DNA from 2 places in the Amycolatopsis sp. lyj-346 genome. Region 2 is predicted to be linked to the other one. Evidence: predicted binding sites of a transcription regulator. Region 2 holds the regulator's gene; the other holds the start of a gene.
The links. The regulator HspR, encoded in region 2, represses chaperone genes until heat shock. The targets are predictions, from matches to a motif close to ANNTTGAGTNNNNNNNACTCAANNT.
Positions count from the first base shown of each region.

Region 1: lon (endopeptidase La) is a predicted target of HspR. The motif match lies at 5,455-5,479, and genes of this name have one in related genera.

Region 1 covers NZ_JAJPWT010000003.1:634,845-644,612, forward strand. The annotation lists gene rpmG (50S ribosomal protein L33) at 71-235, opposite strand; tRNA gene ACLJQE_RS14545 (tRNA-Met) at 286-358, opposite strand; tRNA gene ACLJQE_RS14550 (tRNA-Thr) at 498-570, opposite strand; gene ACLJQE_RS14555 (putative bifunctional diguanylate cyclase/phosphodiesterase) at 651-3,290, opposite strand; gene ACLJQE_RS14560 (GNAT family N-acetyltransferase) at 3,519-4,466, shown strand; gene ACLJQE_RS14565 (SAM-dependent methyltransferase) at 4,539-5,393, shown strand; gene lon (endopeptidase La) at 5,494-7,896, shown strand; tRNA gene ACLJQE_RS14575 (tRNA-Tyr) at 8,120-8,201, opposite strand; gene ACLJQE_RS14580 (YajQ family cyclic di-GMP-binding protein) at 8,330-8,821, shown strand; gene ACLJQE_RS14585 (hypothetical protein) at 8,856-9,509, opposite strand; gene ACLJQE_RS14590 (sialidase family protein) at 9,643-9,768, shown strand, end outside.
Region 2 covers NZ_JAJPWT010000001.1:774,101-783,868, reverse strand. The annotation lists gene dnaK (molecular chaperone DnaK) at 1-842, shown strand, start outside; gene grpE (nucleotide exchange factor GrpE) at 839-1,546, shown strand; gene dnaJ (molecular chaperone DnaJ) at 1,583-2,758, shown strand; gene ACLJQE_RS03880 (heat shock protein transcriptional repressor HspR) at 2,764-3,189, shown strand; gene ACLJQE_RS03875 (DUF305 domain-containing protein) at 3,243-3,782, opposite strand; gene ACLJQE_RS03870 (lytic polysaccharide monooxygenase) at 3,779-4,531, opposite strand; gene ACLJQE_RS03865 (globin domain-containing protein) at 4,745-5,848, opposite strand; gene ACLJQE_RS03860 (globin domain-containing protein) at 6,203-7,378, opposite strand; gene ACLJQE_RS03855 (MarR family winged helix-turn-helix transcriptional regulator) at 7,687-8,172, shown strand; gene ACLJQE_RS03850 (MFS transporter) at 8,272-9,459, shown strand; gene clpB (ATP-dependent chaperone ClpB) at 9,557-9,768, shown strand, end outside.

The DNA.
Region 1 (9,768 bases), on a different contig from region 2:
GAGGCTACCAACAGCAAGAAGCCGCCCTGGTGATCCAGGGCGGCTTCTTGAAGCTGGTGAACGCGCTACGTCAGCGGGTTTCCTTGTGCGTCCGGTGCGTACCGCAGTTCGGGCAGAACTTCTTCATCTCCAGGCGATCCGGGTTGTTGCGCCGGTTCTTCTTGGTGATGTAGTTGCGGTGCTTGCACTCTTCGCACGCCAGCGTGATCTTGGGTCGCACGTCGGTGGCAGCCACAGCGTTTCCTTCTCTCTCAGGTCCCGGGGGCCAGCCCCGTCGTTACCGCGTAGCGGTGGCCGGACTTGAACCGGCGACACAGCGATTATGAGCCGCTTGCTCTGCCAACTGAGCTACACCGCCCTAACATGCCTAGCATGCCCACCCCGGGGGTCCAGGGGGCGAAGCCCCTTGGCGGGGGTCTGGGGGCTCGGCCCCCAGATGGACACCGCGAAGCGAGCTATGCTTGCGCTTTCTGCAAGCATAGCTCGCCCACTCGCGGAGCCCCTTTACGGAATCGAACCGTAGACCTTCTCCTTACCATGGAGACGCTCTGCCGACTGAGCTAAAGGGGCCTGGCCTCTCGCGAGGACTTGGAAAGATTACCAACCCCCGTCACCCGGCCGTGCAACCGGGGTCCCCTTAGCACAAAACCTCAGGTCAGCAGGGTCAACACGGTCTCGGAGTGGCGTCCGGGCGAGCGCGCGGTCCGGGCCTGCAGCCACGCCTCCAGGCGGTCCTCCGGCAGCGGCCGCGAGATCAGGTAGCCCTGGGCGACGTCACACCCCATCGCCTCGAGCTGGTCGCGGGCCACGTCTTCCTCGACGCCCTCGGCCACCACCGTCAGCCCGAGCGAGTGCCCCAGCTCGACGATCGACCGGACCACCGCGAGGTCGCCGAGGTCGGTGCCCATGCCGAGGACGAAGCTCTTGTCGATCTTGACCTGGTCGACCGGCAGCTGCCGCAGGTACGCCAGCGACGAATAACCCGTCCCGAAGTCGTCGACGGCGAGGGTGATGCCCAGCGAGTGCAGCTCGCGCAGGATCGGCAGCGCCTTCTGCGGGTCGGACATCACGCCGGACTCGGTCAGCTCGAACGTCAGCAGCTCCGGCGGGATGCCGAAGTGCTCCAGCTCGCGGGCGACCTTGGCCGGGAAGTCCTCGTCGGCCAGGTTGCGCACCGACAGGTTGACCGCCACCGAGATCCGCAGGCCCTCGTCGAGCCACTTGCGGCACCGCTTGAGCGCCTCGCCGAGCACGAACGACGTCAGCACGCCGATCAGGCCGGCCGCCTCGATGGCCGGGACGAACTCGTCCGGGCCGAGCCTGCCGAACTCCGGGTGCACCCAGCGGACCAGTGCCTCGACGCCTTGGACCTGCCGGTTCGGCAGGGTGATCTTCGGCTGGTAGTGCACGCTGACCTGGCCGTCTTCGAGGGACTGCCGGAACTGCGTCACCATCTGGAAGCGGCGCAGGAAGATCTGGCCCATGCTCGGCACGTAGCCGCGGACCTCTTCGCCGCCCTTCGTCGCGCGGACGGCGACGTCGGCGCGCTGCAGCAGGCCTTCGATGTCGACGACGTCGCCGGGTTCCTCCGCGGAGGTCGTCGCGTAGCCGATCATCGCGTTCGCCTCGACCGAGAGCCGGTCGACCGGGTAGGGCGCCGACAGCTCTTCGCGCAGCCGTTCCGCCGCGTGGTGGGCGTCCTCCGGCGGGCAGCCGACGAGCAGCGCCGCGAAGGACGCGCCTTCGAGCCGGGCGAGCGGGACGTCGGGGCCGAGCGCGTCGCGGATGCGACGGCCGGCGGCGACGACCATCCGGTCGGCCCAGGCGTAGCCGAGCGCGTCGCTGACCGTCGAGAAGACGTCGAGGTCGATCCGCAGCACGACGGCGTTGGCGAAGTCCCGCAGCGGTTCCTTCGCCACCTGCCGGAAGCCCGGCCGGTTGAGGTGCCCGGTGAGCGGGTCGTGGTAGGCGTCGTGGCGCAGCGTCGCCAGCAGGCGCCGGTTGTCCAGCGACGTCGCGAGGTGGCTGGCCATCGTGCCGAGCAGCTGGACGTCGTACTTGCCGAAGCCGCGCCAGCGGGACAGCCGGTCGTGCGCCTCGACGACGCCGAGCAGCCGGTTCGCGCTGCGCAGCGGGACGACGAGCGCCTCCTGCGCGCCGCGGTCCAGCAGTGCCGCGCGGACGTCGGGGTTGGCCTCGGTGATCCGGAAGTGGCGGACGTGCGCGCCGGGCAGCCGCAGCAGCGGGTCGTCGGCGGCGGGGTCGGCGGCCGGCAGGTCGTCGCCCGCGACCACGACCCGCATGGTGTCCTTCGGTTCGAGCCGGAGTCTCAGCACGACGCGGCCGGCGGCGAGCTGGTCCTTGATGCGCTCGGCGATCGTCGCCCACTCGCGGACGTCGACGCCGCCGACGAGCTCGTCGGCGCGGCTGGCCGGGCGCGCCGCGGCCTGCTGGCCCGAGCGGGCCACCATCAGGCTGACGTCCGAGAGCGCCTCCATGTCCCGCTGCTCGCGCAGCAGGTCGGAGTACGCCCAGTACAGCGCGGTGAGGCCGAGGAAGACGGCGAGCACCAGCGGCCACGCCTGCGGCGTGCTGGAGATGACGAGGTAGCCGGAGAGGCCGACGGACGCGTTGACGAAGCCGACGACCAGGATCCGCCCGGTGAGCCGGACGGCGGTGCTGACCCGCATGCGGCGCCGCAGCACGCGGACCGCGGCCAGTGCGAGCAGGGTGCTCACGAGCGGCGCGGTCAGCGTGCCGGCCAGCGCCGCGACCCACGGGATCCCGTCGCCGGTCCCGACGGCGTGCTTCACCAGCCCGGCGACCGCGAAGGCGCCGGTGATCTCGAGCAGGAACGCGCCCGCGTTGTAGAGCACGCGGCCGGCGACCTTGCGCGCGAGCAGCGTGCCGATGCCGGCGATCAGGTGCGCGGCCAGCACGACCTCGAACGGCGCGATGAAGAACCCGATGACGAGCGGGATCTCGGTGAAGGAGATCGTCCACGAGATGCCGCTGCGGACGTCGACGTTGATGCCGAGCTGTTCGGCGAGCAGGAAGGCGACCGCGAGCACGGGCCCGATCCACAGCAGCCGGTCGTCCCAGTGGAACGGCAGCCACGAGCCGACCGCGAACGCGGCGGCGAGCCCGAGGCTCAGGACGGCGAAGGTGTAGACGCGGAAGCGGCGTTCGTCGGTGCGGGCTTCGGCGGAGACGGGTGGTGTCCCGGAAGCGGCTCCCGGCCCGGGCTGCGCCTGCGCGACGGCGTCACCGTGGGCGTTGGTGTCCGGCATCCGACCTTCCCTCCAGGCTTGTCCACCGGTGCTGATCCGTGACTTCGGGTGTGGACAAGGGCCATACCGTACCCCGTAGGGCGTACCCGCGTCCCTTTCGAGACAGTAGGAGATCACCCCAGGGTTAACAATGCCTCGAACGCGCTGACCTGCGTGGACCAAGGGGTGAAACGGCGGATGTCGAAACCGGGGCAGTTCTCTACGCACGCCGGCCCGGGTAGCGCTTCAATGGGCCCCATGCACAGCGATGTGATTGCCACCGAGCACGCGGCGCGGCTCGCGGCGGTGGATTCCCTCCTCCCCGGCTCGGCCCCCTTCGAAGCGGCGGAAAACGCGGTGGTCCTGGAGGTCGCGACGGGCAGCTCCGCGGCGTCCGGGCTGGCTTCCCGCGTCCAGGTCGACCGCGACGCCCCCAACGCGCCGTGGCGCGCGCTGACCGAACACCGGCTCGACGTCCAGCTGGCCGGCCCGGAGCCGGCGGCCGTGCTGGACGCCCTCCTCACCCGATGGGATGAACATCTGCGCGCGGTCGCCGAGCGCGGCGACACGGAGACGGCGGCGATCGTGCCGCGCGCGAGCCGCGACGCCGCCGGTGCGCGCGAAATGCTGCACCACGGCTTCGCGCCGCTGCGGGTGATCGCGGTCCGTCCCGCGCAGCGGCTGATCCCGGCGACCCCGCTGGGAACGCCGGGGGTCAAGATCCGCCGTGCCGAGCCCGGCGACCTCGAGACGGCGGTGGCGCTCGGCATGGAACTGCACTCCTACGACGCCCAGTACGGCACGGTGAACTGGCGCACCGGCGTCGAGGAGATCCTCGCCAAGGACCTCGCCGAGCAGCTGAAGCGGCCGGAGCCGCCGTTGTGGATCGCCGAGCTGTACGGCCGTCCGCTCGGCATGGTGAGCGTCCAGCACCCTGGCGAGACCGGCTGGATCAGCAGCCGCGTCGCCGCTTCCCGCGTGGGCTACCTGTCGTCGCTGGCCGTGGCGGAGGCCGCGCGGTCGTCCGGCGTCGGCACCGCCCTGGCCACGCACGCCCACCACGTCCTCGACGAGGAAGGCGCCGACGCCGTCCTGCTGCACCACGCGGCGGCGAACCCGCTGTCGACGCCGTTCTGGTACGCGCAGGGGTACCGCCCGCTGTGGACGTACTGGCAGCGTCGACCGGCCGTTAGGTGAACTGTCTGGTGGATTACCGCCGGTGCGCAGGACTTATAGGCTGAACTCCGCCACCAGCGAGGGGAGCCTGAAGTGACCGACCAGCGGGATTCCGCGCCGAGAGCGCCCGAGGGCGTCGACACCGAGAAGCCGTCCGCGGCCCGGATCTACGACTGGTACCTGGGCGGTACCCAGAACTGGGCCGTGGACCGCGAGTTCGGCAGGCGCATGGAGCAGCAGTGGCCGCTGGTGCGCCCGGGCTCGAAGCAGAACCGCGAGTTCATGAACCGCGCGGTCCGGGCGGCGCTGCGGGCCGGGGTCCGGCAGTTCATCGACCTCGGCTCGGGGGTGCCGACGGCGGGCAACGTGCACGAGGTCGTCGAGGCGGAACTGTCCGACGACCACGACGCGAAGGTCGTCTACGTCGACTACGAGCCGGTCGCCGTCGCCCACGCGACGCTCATCCTCGAAGAGGGCGTGGCGACCGACTGGGCCGGCATCGTCCAGGCCGACATGCGGGACGCGAAGTCCGTGCTGCGTGCCTCGGAAACGCAGCGCCTCATCGACTTCTCCCAGCCGGTCTGCCTGATCATGGCGGCGGTCCTGCACTTCGTCGGGCCCGACGACGACCCGGAAGGCCTGCTGGCGACGTACCGCGACGCGCTCGCGCCGGGCAGCTGGCTGGCGATTTCGCAGATGAGCGAAGGCGACGGGACCGGCGAAATGCTCGACGGGCTGCGCTGGTTCGTCGAGCAGTACCGGAAGACGAGCAACCCGGTCTGGTTGCGCAACCGCGAAGAGATCGAGCCGCTCTTCGGCGACTGGCCGCTGCTCGAGCCGGGCATCGTGCACCTGCCGGACTGGCGGCCCGATCGCAAGATCAACGCCCTGGAGGCGGAGGCCCGCCCGTTCGCGTGGTGCGCAGTCGGGGTGAAGCCAGGGGCCTGACCTGCGGTTTCCCCGATCGCTGTGGGCGAACGCACCATCGGAAACAAACGCACCCATCGGAGAGTTGAGCTAGGCAGACTCAACTACACGAGGAGTGCACATGTCCGACACCCGCCTCCTGCCCGTGCTCCCGCTCGATGACGACGTCGTGCTGCCGGGCATGGTCGTCCCGCTCGACCTGACCGACACCGAGACGCGGGCCGCGGTGGAGTCCGCACAGGCCAAGGCGCCGGCCCAGGCGTCCTTCCCCGGCATCCGCTCGTCCGCGGCCACCAAGGCCGAAGTCCTCATCGTCCCGCGCGCCCACGGCGAGTACGCCGGCTTCGGCACCGTCGCCACCGTCGAGCGCATCGGCCGCGTGCCCGGTGGCAAGGCCGCCGTCCTGCTGCGCGGCACGGCCCGCGCGGTCGTCGGCCGGATCGCCGACGGCCCCGGCGCCGCCCGCTGGGTGCACGCCGAGGACGCCCCCGAGACCACGGACGACCAGACCGCCAAGCTCGCGGCCGAGTACAAGGCCGTCGTCATCTCGATACTCCAGCAGCGCGGCGGCTGGCAGCTGATCGACGCCGTCCAGCAGGTCGAGGACGCCTCCGCGGTCGCCGACCTGTCCGGGAACGCGCCGTACCTGTCGACCGAGCAGAAGCTCGAGCTGCTCGGCGCCCTGGACGTCTCCGCACGCCTGGAGAAGGCCCTGGAGTGGAGCAAGGAGCACCTGGCCGAGCTCGAGGTGACCGACACGATCCGCAAGGACGTCGCCGAGGGCATGGAGAAGCAGCAGAAGGAGTTCCTGCTGCGCCGCCAGCTCGAAGCCATCCGCAAGGAGCTCGGCGAGCTCGACGGCACGGCGCAGGACGACGACTACCGCGCCCGCGTCGAGGCCGCCGAACTGCCCGGCACCGTCAAGAAGGCCGCACTGGCCGAAGTGGACAAACTGGACCGCACGTCCGAGCAGTCCCCCGAAGGCGGCTGGATCCGCACCTGGCTGGACACCGTCCTGGAGCTGCCCTGGAACGAGCGCACCGAGGACGTCTACGACATCGCCGCCGCGCGGGCCGTTCTGGACGCCGACCACGCCGGCCTCGACGACGTGAAGGAACGCATCATCGAGTACCTGGCCGTGCGCAAGCGTCGTGCGGAATCGGGCTTCGGCCCGGTCGGCGGACGTCGGTCCGGAGCCGTGCTCGCCCTCGCGGGCCCTCCCGGGGTCGGCAAGACGTCGCTGGGCGAGTCCGTCGCGAAGGCCATGGGCCGTAAGTTCGTCCGCGTGGCGCTGGGCGGCATCCGCGACGAGGCGGAGATCCGCGGCCACCGCCGCACCTACGTCGGCGCGCTGCCGGGCCGGATCGTCCGCGCCGTCAAGGAAGCCGGCTCGATGAACCCGGTCGTGCTGCTCGACGAAATCGACAAGGTGGGCGCCGACTACCGCGGCGACCCGACCGCGGCGCTGCTCGAAGTGCTGGACCCGGAGCAGAACCACACGTTCCGCGACCACTACCTCGAGGTCGAGCTGGACCTGTCCGACGTCGTGTTCCTGGCCACGGCCAACGCGCTGGAGACGATCCCCGGCCCGCTGCTGGACCGCATGGAGCTCGTCACGCTGGACGGCTACACCGAGCACGAGAAGGTCACCATCGCCCGCGACCACCTGCTCCCCCGCGAGCTGGAGCGCGCCGGGCTGGGTGCCGCGGACGTCGTCCTGACGGACGCGGCGTTCAGCCGGATCGCCGCCGAGTACACCCGCGAGGCGGGCGTGCGCGACGCGAACCGGACCATCGCCAAGGTGCTGCGGAAGATCGCGACCAAGGTGGCCCTGGACGAGGTTTCCTTGCCGCTGACCGTGGACGCCTCTTCTCTGGAGACGTACCTCGGCCGCCCGCGGCACCTGCCGGAGTCGTCACTCCCGGCGTCGACCCAGCGCACGGCGACCCCGGGCGTGGCGACGGGCCTGGCGGTGACGGGTGCGGGCGGTGACGTCCTCTACGTCGAGGCGTCGCTGGCGGACAAGGAGTCCGGCGCATCCGGCCTGCAGCTGACCGGCCAGCTCGGCGACGTGATGAAGGAGTCGGTGCAGATCGCGCTGTCCTACCTGCGCTCGCACGGCGCGGAGCTGGAGCTCCCGGTGGGCGACCTCCGCGAGCGCGGCATCCACGTCCACGTCCCGGCGGGCGCGGTCCCGAAGGACGGCCCGTCGGCGGGCATCACGATGACGACGGCGCTGGCGTCCCTGCTGTCCGGCCGCGTGGTCCGCGCGGACGTGGCGATGACGGGCGAGGTGTCCCTGACCGGCCGCGTCCTCCCGATCGGCGGCGTGAAGCAGAAGCTGCTGGCAGCCCACCGGGCGGGGATGAAGACGGTGATCATCCCCCAGCGCAACGAGCCGGACCTGGACGACGTCCCGGCCGAGGTGCTCGCCCAGCTGGACGTCCACCCGGTGGCGAACGTCCGCGAGGTCCTGGACCTGGCCCTGACCCCGGCTTCAACGCCGGTTTCCCAGGCGGCGTAACCCCGAGCGCCGCCGCCCCGAACGGCCGGTTCCCCTTCCCGCGGGGAACCGGCCGTTCGTCACCTCTTCCACGGGGACGGCACCGAACTCGAAAGGTGACCCCGGCCGGGGGTCCAGGGGGCGGAGCCCCTTGGCGGGGGTTTGGGGGTTCGACCCCAAGGGACACAACGGAAGAGAGCCCCGTCTGCGCATTCTGCAGACAGGGCTCTCTCACGAACGAACGTGGCGGGTGAGGGATTCGAACCCCCGTAGGCAATGCCAACTGGTTTACAGCCAGTCCCCTTTGGCCACTCGGGTAACCCGCCCAGGCCGGTCGCACCGGCCTCGGAAAGCTTACCCAACGCCTCCCCGTAGGGGTCAACCGGGATACCCCTCCCCCGGTGGGGGCTAGGCTGGGTGGCCCCTGACAAGCGAGTACGAGGTGTGAGGACACGTGGCGGATCCCTCTTTCGACGTCGTGAGCAAGGTCGACCGCCAGGAGGTGGACAACGCGCTGAACCAGGCGAGCAAGGAACTCGGCACCCGGTTCGACTTCCGCGGCACCGGCACGACGATCAACTGGGCCGGCGAGGAGGCCATCACGATCGAGTCCGAGACCGAGGAGCGCGCGCTGGCCGCGGTCGAGGTGTTCAGGGAGAAGCTGATCAAGCGCAGCATCTCCCTGAAGGCCTTCGAAGCCGGCGAGCCGGCGCTGTCGGGCAGGATCTACAAGATCTCCGGCAAGATCCTGCAGGGCATCGCCTCCGACAAGGCGAAGCAGATCGCCAAGTTCATCCGCGACGAAGGTCCCAAGGGCGTCCAGGCCCAGATCCAGGGCGACCAGCTGCGGGTGTCGGGCAAGAAGAAGGACCAGCTGCAGGAGATCATCGCCCTGCTGAAGGGCAAGGACTTCGAGATCGCACTGCAGTTCACCAACTACCGGTGACGCCGCCGCGGGCACCCGGTTGCCGGGTGCCCGCTCAGGACGGGGTCAGCGTCCAGCTCGCCTCGTACCCCTCCACCTGCAGGTACGCCGGTCCGCGGACGTCCCGCTCCACCTGCAGGTCGCCGATCTGGTTGAGGATCAGGTCGCGGTCCTCCGGGGACATCACCCACAGCCCGACGTTGCCGCGCGTCTTCGCCGTGAAGTGGATGCGCGTCACCCCCGCCGGCAGTCTCAGCACCGCGTCGCCCTTGCCCGAGGTCCCGGTCTCCGCCGTCACGACGCTTCGGTGATCCGCGATCGTCGCCGTCCAGGGGGCGTTCGCGTGGACCGTCACCCGCCGCACCGGGCGGTCCGGGTCCGTGTTCAGCCACTTCGTGCCCTTGTACGCGCCGATCGCGTTGACCAGGCCGTGCTCGCCGCCGTCGGTGTCGATGATCACGTTGGCCGCGCACTTCGGGCAGTCGAACGTGAAGAAACCCAGCTGGTCCGCCGGCCACGTCGTGCGGAACTCGCCGCTGCCCGTGCCCGTGTGCGTCTCCGTCGGCACGTCACGCGGAACAGCCGGTGCAGGCGCGGCCGAAGTGGGCACCGAGCTGGGATCCGCGACGATCTCGCCGTAGCCGATCGGTGGCGGCGCGCACGCCGATGCCAGCACCACCAGCAGCAAGCCACCCAGCCGGATCTTCATGTTTCCCCCTCAAGGCCCTCCGTGATCCTTTCGGCTCCGGCCGCGACGGCGTTACCCGAACGCGTGAATGCGCCCCGTGACCGGTCGCCAACCGTGTTGTAATCGCGCGGTCACCGTGTGGAAGGGGGCCGAGGTGCGCCGTTCGCTGGTCTTCGTGCTGACGCTCGCCGCCGTCGCCTCGCTGCTGACACCGGCGAGCGCGGCCGAACGCAAGCAGCTCATCCCCGGCTTCGGCGCCTACGCGCGTTTGATTCGGCTG
Region 2 (9,768 bases):
TCGGCGCGGCGCTGCAAGCCGGTGTGCTGAAGGGCGAAGTCAAGGACGTCCTGCTGCTGGACGTCACGCCGCTGTCGCTCGGCATCGAGACCAAGGGTGGCGTCTTCACCAAGCTCATCGAGCGCAACACCACGATCCCGACCAAGCGCTCGGAGATCTTCTCCACCGCGGACGACAACCAGCCGTCGGTGCAGATCCAGGTGTTCCAGGGTGAGCGCGAGATCGCCGCGCACAACAAGAAGCTCGGCATGTTCGAGCTGACCGGTCTCCCGCCCGCCCCGCGTGGCGTGCCGCAGATCGAGGTCACCTTCGACATCGACGCCAACGGCATCGTGCACGTGACCGCGAAGGACCTGGGCACGAACAAGGAACAGTCGATGACGATCACCGGTGGCTCCGCGCTGCCGAAGGACGACATCGAGCGCATGGTCAAGGACGCCGAGGCCCACGCCGAGGAAGACAAGAAGCGCCGCGAGGAAGCGGAGACCCGCAACCAGGCGGAGACGCTGGTCTACCAGACCGAGAAGTTCGTCAAGGACAACGACGACAAGCTGCCCGAGGAGCTCAAGGGCAAGGTCAAGTCCGCGATCGACGAGGCCAACGAGTCGCTGAAGGGCACGGACTCGAACAAGATCCGCGAAGCGATCGAGAAGCTGAACACCGCTTCGCAGGAGCTGGGCACCGCCCTGTACGCCAACGCGAACGCCGACGCGGCGGCCGGTGCGGCCGGTGGCGCCGGTGCCGGTGCGGGTGCGGCCGGGGACGCCGGTGCGGCCGGCGGCCAGGCCAAGGCCGATGACGTGGTGGACGCCGAGATCGTCGAAGAGGACGAGAAGAAGTGACCCACAGCTACGACGAATCCGAGAACCAGGGCCGAGGCCCCGAGGAGCCGGTGGTCGTGCGGGACCGGCGCCGGGTGGACCCCCAGACCGGGCAGGTCCGCCCGCCCGGTCCGGCCCACGCCGCGCCGGAGCCGGAGGAGGCGCCCGTGGAGCACGCGGGCCCCTCGCTCGGCGAGACCATCGTGGACGACTCGGTGTCGGTCGTCTCCGACGTGGAGAAGGAGCTGGCCGAGCGCACCGCCGACCTCCAGCGCCTGCAGGCCGAGTACGCCAACTACCGCAAGCGGGTCGAGCGCGACCGCGAGGCGGTCGTGATCGGCGCGAAGGCGACCGTGGTGAACGACCTGCTGCCGCTGCTCGACGACCTCGAGCGGGCCGAGCAGCACGGTGACCTCACCGGCGCGTTCAAGGCGGTCGGCGACAAGCTGATCAGCGGCCTGCAGCGCGCGGGCCTCGAGTCGTTCGGCGCCGAGGGCGAGCCCTTCGACCCGAGCGTGCACGAGGCCGTGCAGCACAACACCTCGCCGGACGTGGCGGGCCCGACGGTCACCGTGGTCATGCGCCGCGGGTACCGCTTCGGGGACCGCGTACTGCGGGCGGCGCTGGTCGGCGTGACCGACCACGAGCCCGGTGCGGCCCCGGGGGACCCGTCCGTCGGTGGCGAGCTGCCACTCGACGGCGGAGTCGATGAGCAGCAGCAGTAAGCACTATCCGGTTCAAGTGGGAGGAGGAGACGCCCGATGAGTGCACGGGAGTGGATCGGTAAGGATTTCTACCGTGAACTGGGCGTCTCCTCCGACGCCACCGCGGACGAGATCAAGAAGGCCTACCGGAAGCTGGCCAAGGAGAACCACCCGGACGCGAACGCCGGCAACGCGCAGGCGGAGCAGAAGTTCAAGGCGGTCTCCGAGGCCTACGGCGTGCTCTCCGACGCGAGCAAGCGCAAGGAGTACGACGAGGCGCGGCGGCTGTTCGGCGGCGGGGGTGGCTTCAACTTCCCCGGTGGCGGCGGTGGCGGCAGCTTCGACATGGGCGACATCTTCGGCCAGGCCGGCGCCGGCGCGGGTCAGCAGGGCGGCTTCGGCGGGCTCGGCGACATCCTCGGCGGGATCTTCGGCCGCGGCCGGGCGTCGGCGGGCGCGACGGCGAACCGGCCGCAGCGCGGTGCCGACGTCGAGACGGACGTCCGGATCGACTTCACCGAGGCGGTCAAGGGCGCGACCCTGCCGCTGCGGCTGTCGAGCCCGGCGACCTGCGCGACCTGCAGCGGCAACGGTGCCCGGCCGGGCACGTCGCCGCGGACCTGCTCGACCTGTTCCGGTTCGGGGCTGGTCAGCCGCAGCCAGGGTGCGTTCGCGTTCTCCGAGCCGTGCCGCGACTGCCGCGGCCGCGGGACGATCATCGACGACCCGTGCCCCGAATGCGGCGGCGAGGGCATCAGCACGCGGACCCGCACGCTGACCGTCCGGATCCCGCCGGGCGTCGACGACGACCAGCGCATCCGGCTGGCCGGGCAGGGCGAGCCGGGCCGGGGCGGGGCGCAGGCGGGAGACCTGTACGTCCGGGTGCACGTGGCCCCGCACCCGCTGTTCGGGCGCAAGGCCCTCGACCTGACGATCACCGTGCCGGTGGACTTCACGGAACTGACGCTCGGCACCACGATCACGGTGCCGACGCTGGAAGCCAAAGTCTCGCTCAAGGTGCCGCCGGGCACCGCGAGCGGACGGGTGCTGCGCGTGCGCGGCAAGGGCATCGCCAAGCGCGACGGTTCGCAGGGTGACCTGCTCGTCACCCTCCAGGCGGCGATTCCCGCCAAACTGGACGACAAGGCGCGCGAAGCACTGCAGGCGTACGCCGAGGCGATGGCCGGGCACGATCCCCGGCCCGAGATCACCGAGCTGCTGCAAGGTAGGTGAGCGTGATGTTCGGCGGGATTCCGCAGGAAGGCGACGAGGAAACCCCGGTGTTCGTCATCTCGGTGGCGGCCCAGCTCGCCGGGATGCACGCGCAGACGTTGCGCACGTACGACCGGCAGGGCCTGGTGTCACCGGGCCGCACCCCCGGCGGCGGGCGGCGCTACTCGATGCGGGACATCGCGCTGCTGCGCGAGGTCCAGCGCCTGTCGCAGGAGGACGGCGTCAACCTGGCCGGTATCAAGCGCATCATCGAACTGGAGAACCAGGTCGACGCGCTGCGGGCCCGGATCACCGAGCTGACCGAGGAACTGGCCGCGGCGTACGTCGCGGCGGAACAGGCCACGGCGGCGGCGCACGCGTCCTACCGCCGGGACCTGGTGCCGATGAACCAGCAGACGGCATTGGTGGTCTGGCGCCCCAAGCGCCGCTGACCACCGAAGCGGCGAAGGCCTTCCCGGGCGACCGGGGAGGCCTTCGCCGCGGGTTACGCCTTGGTGTTCAGCAGCTGCTTGACCTCCGCCGTCCGGGACTCGATCACCCGGCGAGCCAGCTCACGCGCCTGCGGGTTCACGCCGCCGGCTGCCCCGTTCTCCGCCTGGGCCAGCTCGATCGCGCCCTGCTGCTGTCCTGTCAGGACGTCCAGGAAGCGGCGGGTGAACTCGCCGTCCGGGGCCGCCTTCAACGCCCCCACCAGGTCCGGCGACATCATCTTCAGCCCGCCGTGGCCCGCGTGGGCCTGGGGGTTCAGGTCCGTCGTGTCGGGCTGGTTCCACTCGCGCAGCCAGCGCCGCATGTCGTCGATCTCGGTCCGCTGCGTCACCTCGATCGCCGCCGCCAGCTCCTTCAGCTCCGCCGGGAGCGGGCGGGCCGCCGCCAGGCGGACGATCTCGATCCCTTGCTGGTTCTGGGGAATCAGCATCTGCAGGAACATCACGTCGGCCGCGTTGTACCCGGGCGCGGCCGGCGTCGCGCCGCTGCCGCATCCGGCCAGCAGCAGCGCGACGACGGCCAGGACCACTCTCACTGGCGTTGCCAGAGGGCCGGCGTGTTCGGCGGCTCCCAGCCCGCGATCGCCGTGTGCGGCTGGAGGCAGCGGTAGCTCGCGCCGCCGTACGTCACGACGTCGCCCGCCTTGTACGCCGTGCCCGTCGCCCAGGTGCCACCCGTCGGCGGCTTGGTCGTCGGGGGCGGGGTCGTGGTGGGCGGCGGGGTCGTGGTCGGTGGGGTGGTGGTCGGCGGCGGGGTGCCGCCCCCGCCGACCTGCAGGTCGACGCAGCTGTAGAACGCGTTGGCCGTGTCCGAGATGTTCCAGATCGCCAGTACCTTGATCCGGCCCGAATAGCCGGCCAGGTTCACCGTGTGCGACAACGTCGGCGGCGGCTGCTGGTTGTTGCCGCTGAACACCGCGACGCGGGTGTTGCCGACGTAGTACTCGTAGTTCGACGTCGCGTGCCGGGCGGTGAACACCCAGTTGAACGTCACCGTGCTGCCGACCGACTTGGCAGGCCACGGCTTCGACTCGTCGGTCAGCTGGGCGAACTGCGACAACCCGCCGTTGCAGCTGCGCAGGCCTTTCGGGCCTTCGACGCTCTGCGGCTCGTAGACGATGTTGCCGCAGCCGGAGACCTTCCCGGCCGCGCAGTTGGCCTGCCGGCTGGGCGGATCGGACACGTAACCGTGTGCGTTCGCCGACGTGGCGGGGAGGACGACGACCAGCACCGGCGCGAACAAGGCGCCGGCCGCGGCCGCGAAGAGCTTGCGTTTCCAGGTCATTCCGGCTCCTCGAAGGGGAACGGCGTTGTTCCGAAGGGGAGGACGAACGAGCACATCGGAGGACGATGTGGTCTAGACCATAAGGCGATTAGGGCACAACGGTCAACGAACTACCGCCGTTCGCCGGTTCCGCTGCTCCGCTCGGCCCAGTGCGAAGGTCGGAACGGCTGGTGCGGGTGTTCGCCGAAGAAAAAGGAGGTCACCCGGCACACCTCAGTCCAGCGTGAAGGGGTCGTAGGATATTCGTTCCAGATCGATCCCCTTGGCCAGCAGCTTGGCGACGGTCGCCTGGATCATCGGTGGCGAACCGGAAACGAGGACGTCGTGGTTGCGCCACGTGCCGCGCTGGGTGACGGCGTGGGCGAGCGTGCCGCGGTCGCCGCCGGACAGTGCGCCCTCCTCCGTCACCGGGGTGACCGTCAGCCACTTCGACGTCGCGGCCAGCCGTCGCAGCTGCTCCAGTGCGTACAGGTCTTCCGGTACCCGGCCGCCGAAGAACAGGTGCACGGGCGGGTTGCGCTTCCAGCGGGACAGATCGTCGAGGATCGCCAGCAACGGCGTGATCCCCGTGCCGCCGCCGATCATCAGCAGGCGCCGCTTCGTGGAGGTCGGGCGGACGTTCAGCACGCCCATCGACGGCCCGAGGCGCCAGACGTCCCCCGGTTTCGTGTGGTTGACGATGCTCCCGCTGACCCAGCCGCCGGGCACCGCGCGCACGTGGAAGGTGAGCTGGCCGTCGCCGCGGGGCGCGTTCGCCGGCGAAAGGTACCGCCAGAACCGCGGCCGCTGCGGCACTTCGACGCTGACGTACCCGCCGGCGCGGTAGGGCAGGAGGCCTTCGGTGCGCACCTTCACCAGCGCGACGTCGCGGCCGAGCTTCCGGTGCTCCAGCACCGTCGCCTCCCACGCCGCCGGTCCCGTCTCCGACTGGGCGGCCTCGCGCATCGTCTTGGCGATCAGCCCGTAGGCCGAAGTCCACGCCGAAGCGACCTCGGCGGTCCACTTGTCCTTGAGGAACCGTTTCAACGCGGCGATCAGCGCGACGCCCACGGCGTCGTAGTGGCGGGAGACGACGGCGAACTTGCGGTGGTCGCGGCCCAGCTGCCCGAGGAAGGTGACCAGCTCGTCGGGCCGGTCGACCATCTGCACCACGTACACGAGGGCACGCAGCAGCCTGCTCCGCTGCGTCGTCATGGTCACCGGGAACAAATCCCGGCAATCGGGGGCGACCACGAACAACGCACCGTAGAAGTACTGCGCCAGTGCATCAGCTTTCGGCTCGACCTCCGCAAAACTTTCACGGATCAACCGGGCCATCTCTCGACCTTCCACGGCCGAAACGGGAAGCGTCTCGGGCATGGTGGAGATCTTCACGGATTCAGCACTCATCGGGAACGGTAATCTCCAGTCGTGCAAAGGATTTCGCGCCGTGCATGCGGCGTCGCTGTGGCGGTGCCGCCCCCGAGGGTTCCCGACTGTAGGCGAATTCCCGTGCAGATGCGCGTGATTCCGCGCGTTCCGCTCGAACGGAGCAATTCAAGTACGCCCGGTCAACCCCGCCTGTCGCTGCGTGAAAATGATCACGCGTCGGATTCATCTGTTACTGGTTGCCGATTTCCGAAGCGTAACGAAATCAATCACCGGACGGCGGATTGCAGCCGCCCGGTGCGGCTAGTCGATCGTGAACGGGTCGTACTGGATCTGGTCCAGCGCGCTGCCCGCGACCAGCATGCGCGACACCGTCGCGCGGATCATCGCCGGCGAGCCGGACACGAGGATGTGGTGGCCGGGCCAGGAGCCGTACCGCGTCACGGCCTCGGCCAGGGTGCCCTGTTCGAACCCCGGGACGTCGCCGCCGCGTTCCACCACCGGCGTGACGGTCAGCCACGGGTTCGTCGCGGCGAGCGCGCGCAGCTCTTCGAGGTCGTAGAGGTCCTCGCGGGCCGGGCCGCCGTAGAACAGGTGGGTCTTCGGGTTTTCGCCCCACAGCGCGAGGTGGTCGAGGATCGCCCGCAGCGGCGCGACGCCCGTGCCGCCCGCGACCATCAGCACGGCCCGCGACGCCTCCCGGTCGACCGTCATCCGGCCCAGCGGCGGGCCGAGCCGCCAGACGTCCCCGGGCTGGGTGTGGCTGACGATGGCGCGGGAGACCCAGCCGCCGTCGATCGCGCGGACGTGGAACTCGATGCCGCCGTCCTCGCGCGGCGCGTTGGCCGGCGAGAGGTAGCGCCACAGCCGTGGCCGCTGCGGCACTTCGACGCTGACGTACTGGCCGGGGTGGTACGGCACCGGCTGGTCCGGCACCAGCCGCACCAGGGCGAGGTCCCAGGTCAGCCGCCGGTGCTCGACCACGGTGGCCTGCCACGACGGCGGGTTCGTGTCGGACGCGGCCGCGTCCTGCATGGCTCGCGCGGCGATGGTGAACGCCTCGGCCCACGCCCGTTCGACCTCGGGCGTCCACGCCGGGCCGAGGTGGTTCTTGAGCGACGCCAGCAGCGCCGTCCCGACCGCTTCGTAGTGCCGCGGCACCACGCCGAACTTGCGGTGGTCGCGGCCCAGCTGGCGCAGGAAGGGCGCGAGGTCGTCCGGCCGGTCGACCATCTGCACGATGTGCACCAGCGCCCGCACCAGCCTGCCGCGCTGGATCTCCATGTTGATCGGGAAGAAGTCGCGCGTGGTCGGGGCCAGGGTGAACAGCATCCCGTAGAAGAACTGCGAGATGTCGGCGATGTACGGCTCGGACCTGGCCCAGCTGTCCCGGATGAGCCGGACCATCGCGATCACGGCCGCGGGGGCTTCACGCGGGGCCGAAGACCTGGGGAGCGGGCTTACCGAGTCGGCTGTCATGGAACGGTCACGAGTCCGGGACGGTTGAGCGGGGACACCCGATCATGCACCGCCGGCCCGGGTGCGGTGACGGCAGTTCAGCCCACGGCCGCCTCCTGGGTCCATTGCCACTGCCTCCACCTCGTCACTCGTCCGCACCGCGCGCGCGGTCCGTCCGCAGGGTAGCCGCCGGGCGCCCTTTTGCCCGCATTGTTGCTCCGACCGGGTGTATTCGCCCCGGTCAGGCGTGGGCGACCTCACCGGAGAGATGATTGTCCACGGCAAGTGTCCGGCAATATACTTGTATGGCGCAACCAAGGAGGTACCGAATGGGCTTCGACAACACCGACGACGACGTCCGGGTCGAGCTCATGCGAGAGCTGAAGACCGCTTCCCAGCTCCAGCACGCTTGGGTCATGCAAGCCTGGCAGAGCGAGCCCGGGCTGCACCCGGCCGCCGCGATGCTGCTGTCCGACCTGGCGAAGAACGGCGAGACGCGGCCGTCCGAGCTCGCGAAACGCCGGTTCGTCGACCTCTCGGTCGTCAGCAGGCAGATCACCCAGCTGTCCGCGGCCGGGCTGGTCGACCGCCGCCCCGCCCCCGAGGACGGCCGGGCGTCACTGGTCAGCGTCTCCGAGAAGGGCCAAGCCGAGCTCGCCCGCTGGCGCGCCAACTACATCGAGTTCATGGAGAAGGCGCTCGGCGGCTGGGACGACGAGCGCGTCACCGACCTCACCGCGCGCCTGGCGGAGATGAACGCCGACCTCCGCCAGGCCCTCGGCAGCGACGCCTGCCTGGCCGACACGAACAAGTGACACCGCGGGGAGAGGCACACCGGAAGTGTCCTTTTCCCCTGTGGAAACTGTCCGTTCGGTCCTGACTTAGGGGCATTCGTCAGGGTTAACGTCGGTGGGGTGACGCGTGACCGGGTCGCACTGCTGTGCGCGCTGGGGATCGACAACTTCGGCTCAGGTCTGTTCCTCCCGTTGGCGCTGGTTTACGTGACGCAGGTGGTCGGCATGCCGCTGGCCATGGCCGGTGCCGCCGTCACCCTCGGCGCCGTCGGCGGGCTCGTCGTGCCGCCGCTCGCCGGCCGGCTCGTCGACCGGTTCGGGCCACGGGCGGTGGTGACCTGCGCCCAGCTGCTGCAGGCCGCGGGTGCGGGTGCGTACCTGATCGCCGACCGGGCGGCCCTCGTGGTGGTCGCGGCCGTCCTGCTGTCGGCCGGCCAGCAGCTGTTCTACAGTTCACTGTTCGTGCTGATCGCCGACGTCGCGGGCGACGGCCCGAAGGACCGGCCGTTCGCCGAAGTGGGGATGATGCGGGCCGCCAGCTTCGGCCTCGGTGGTCTCGTGGCGGGTGCGCTGCTGACGTGGCTCGGGAACGCCGGCTACCGCGTCGCGCTCGTCGTGGACGTGCTGACGTTCTTCGTGGCCGCGTCGATCCTCGTCTTCTTCGTCCGGCTCGCGCGGCCGCACCGGCCGGTCCGCGAACGGTCGGTGCGCGTGCTGCGTGACCGGCCGTACCTCGCCCTCATCCTCTTCAGCGGGCTCTTCGGGCTCTCGCTGGACTTCTTCCTGATCGGCACGCCGGTGTTCGTGCTCGACCGGCTGCACGGCCCGGCCTGGCTGCCGGGCGCGATCCTCGCCCTGCTGACCGTGCTGACCAGCGTCGGCGGCACGCTCGCGCTGCGGCTCACCGCCCGGCTGACGCGGATCGACGCGATGCGCGTCGGTTCGGCGTTGTTCGCCGCGTGGTGCCTGGTCAGCCTGGGCGTGCTGCTGGTGCCCACCGGCTGGCAGGTGGGGTACCTGCTCGTGTCGACGCTGGTGTTCGCCGCCGGTGACCTGGTCTTCGGGCCGAGGTCGGGGGCGCTCGCCGAGGCCGCGGCACCTCCGGTCGCCCGCGGTCGTTATCTCGCTGCGTACCAGTACGCGTTCACCGTGGCGCACGTGATCGCGCCCGCCGTGGTGGCCTTGTTCTCGGTCGCCGACTGGTTACCCTGGGTGCTGGTGGGGACGTGCGCCGGCCTCGCGGTGGCCGGGCTCGGCACCCTCGGCTCGCGGTTGCCGGCGAGCGCGGTCGCCCCCGGGCGAAGTTGAGCGGAACAGACTCAAGTTTTCGTGCGTTAGAGAAAGTGGCGGGTCACGGTCAGGCCTGTCACCAGGACTTCTCGCAGTACCGAGCATGAGGTGAGGGATGGACGCTTTCAACCCGACCACGAAGACCCAGCAGGCGATCTCGTCGGCGGCGCAGGCGGCCACGATGGCCGGCAACCCGCACGTGTCGGCGCCGCACCTGCTGGGCGCCCTGCTGGCGCAGGGTGAGGGGCTGACCGCGCCGCTGCTGACCGCGGTCGGGGCCGACCCGGAGGTGGTGCACAAGGAGCTCGAGCCGCTCATCGCGGCGCT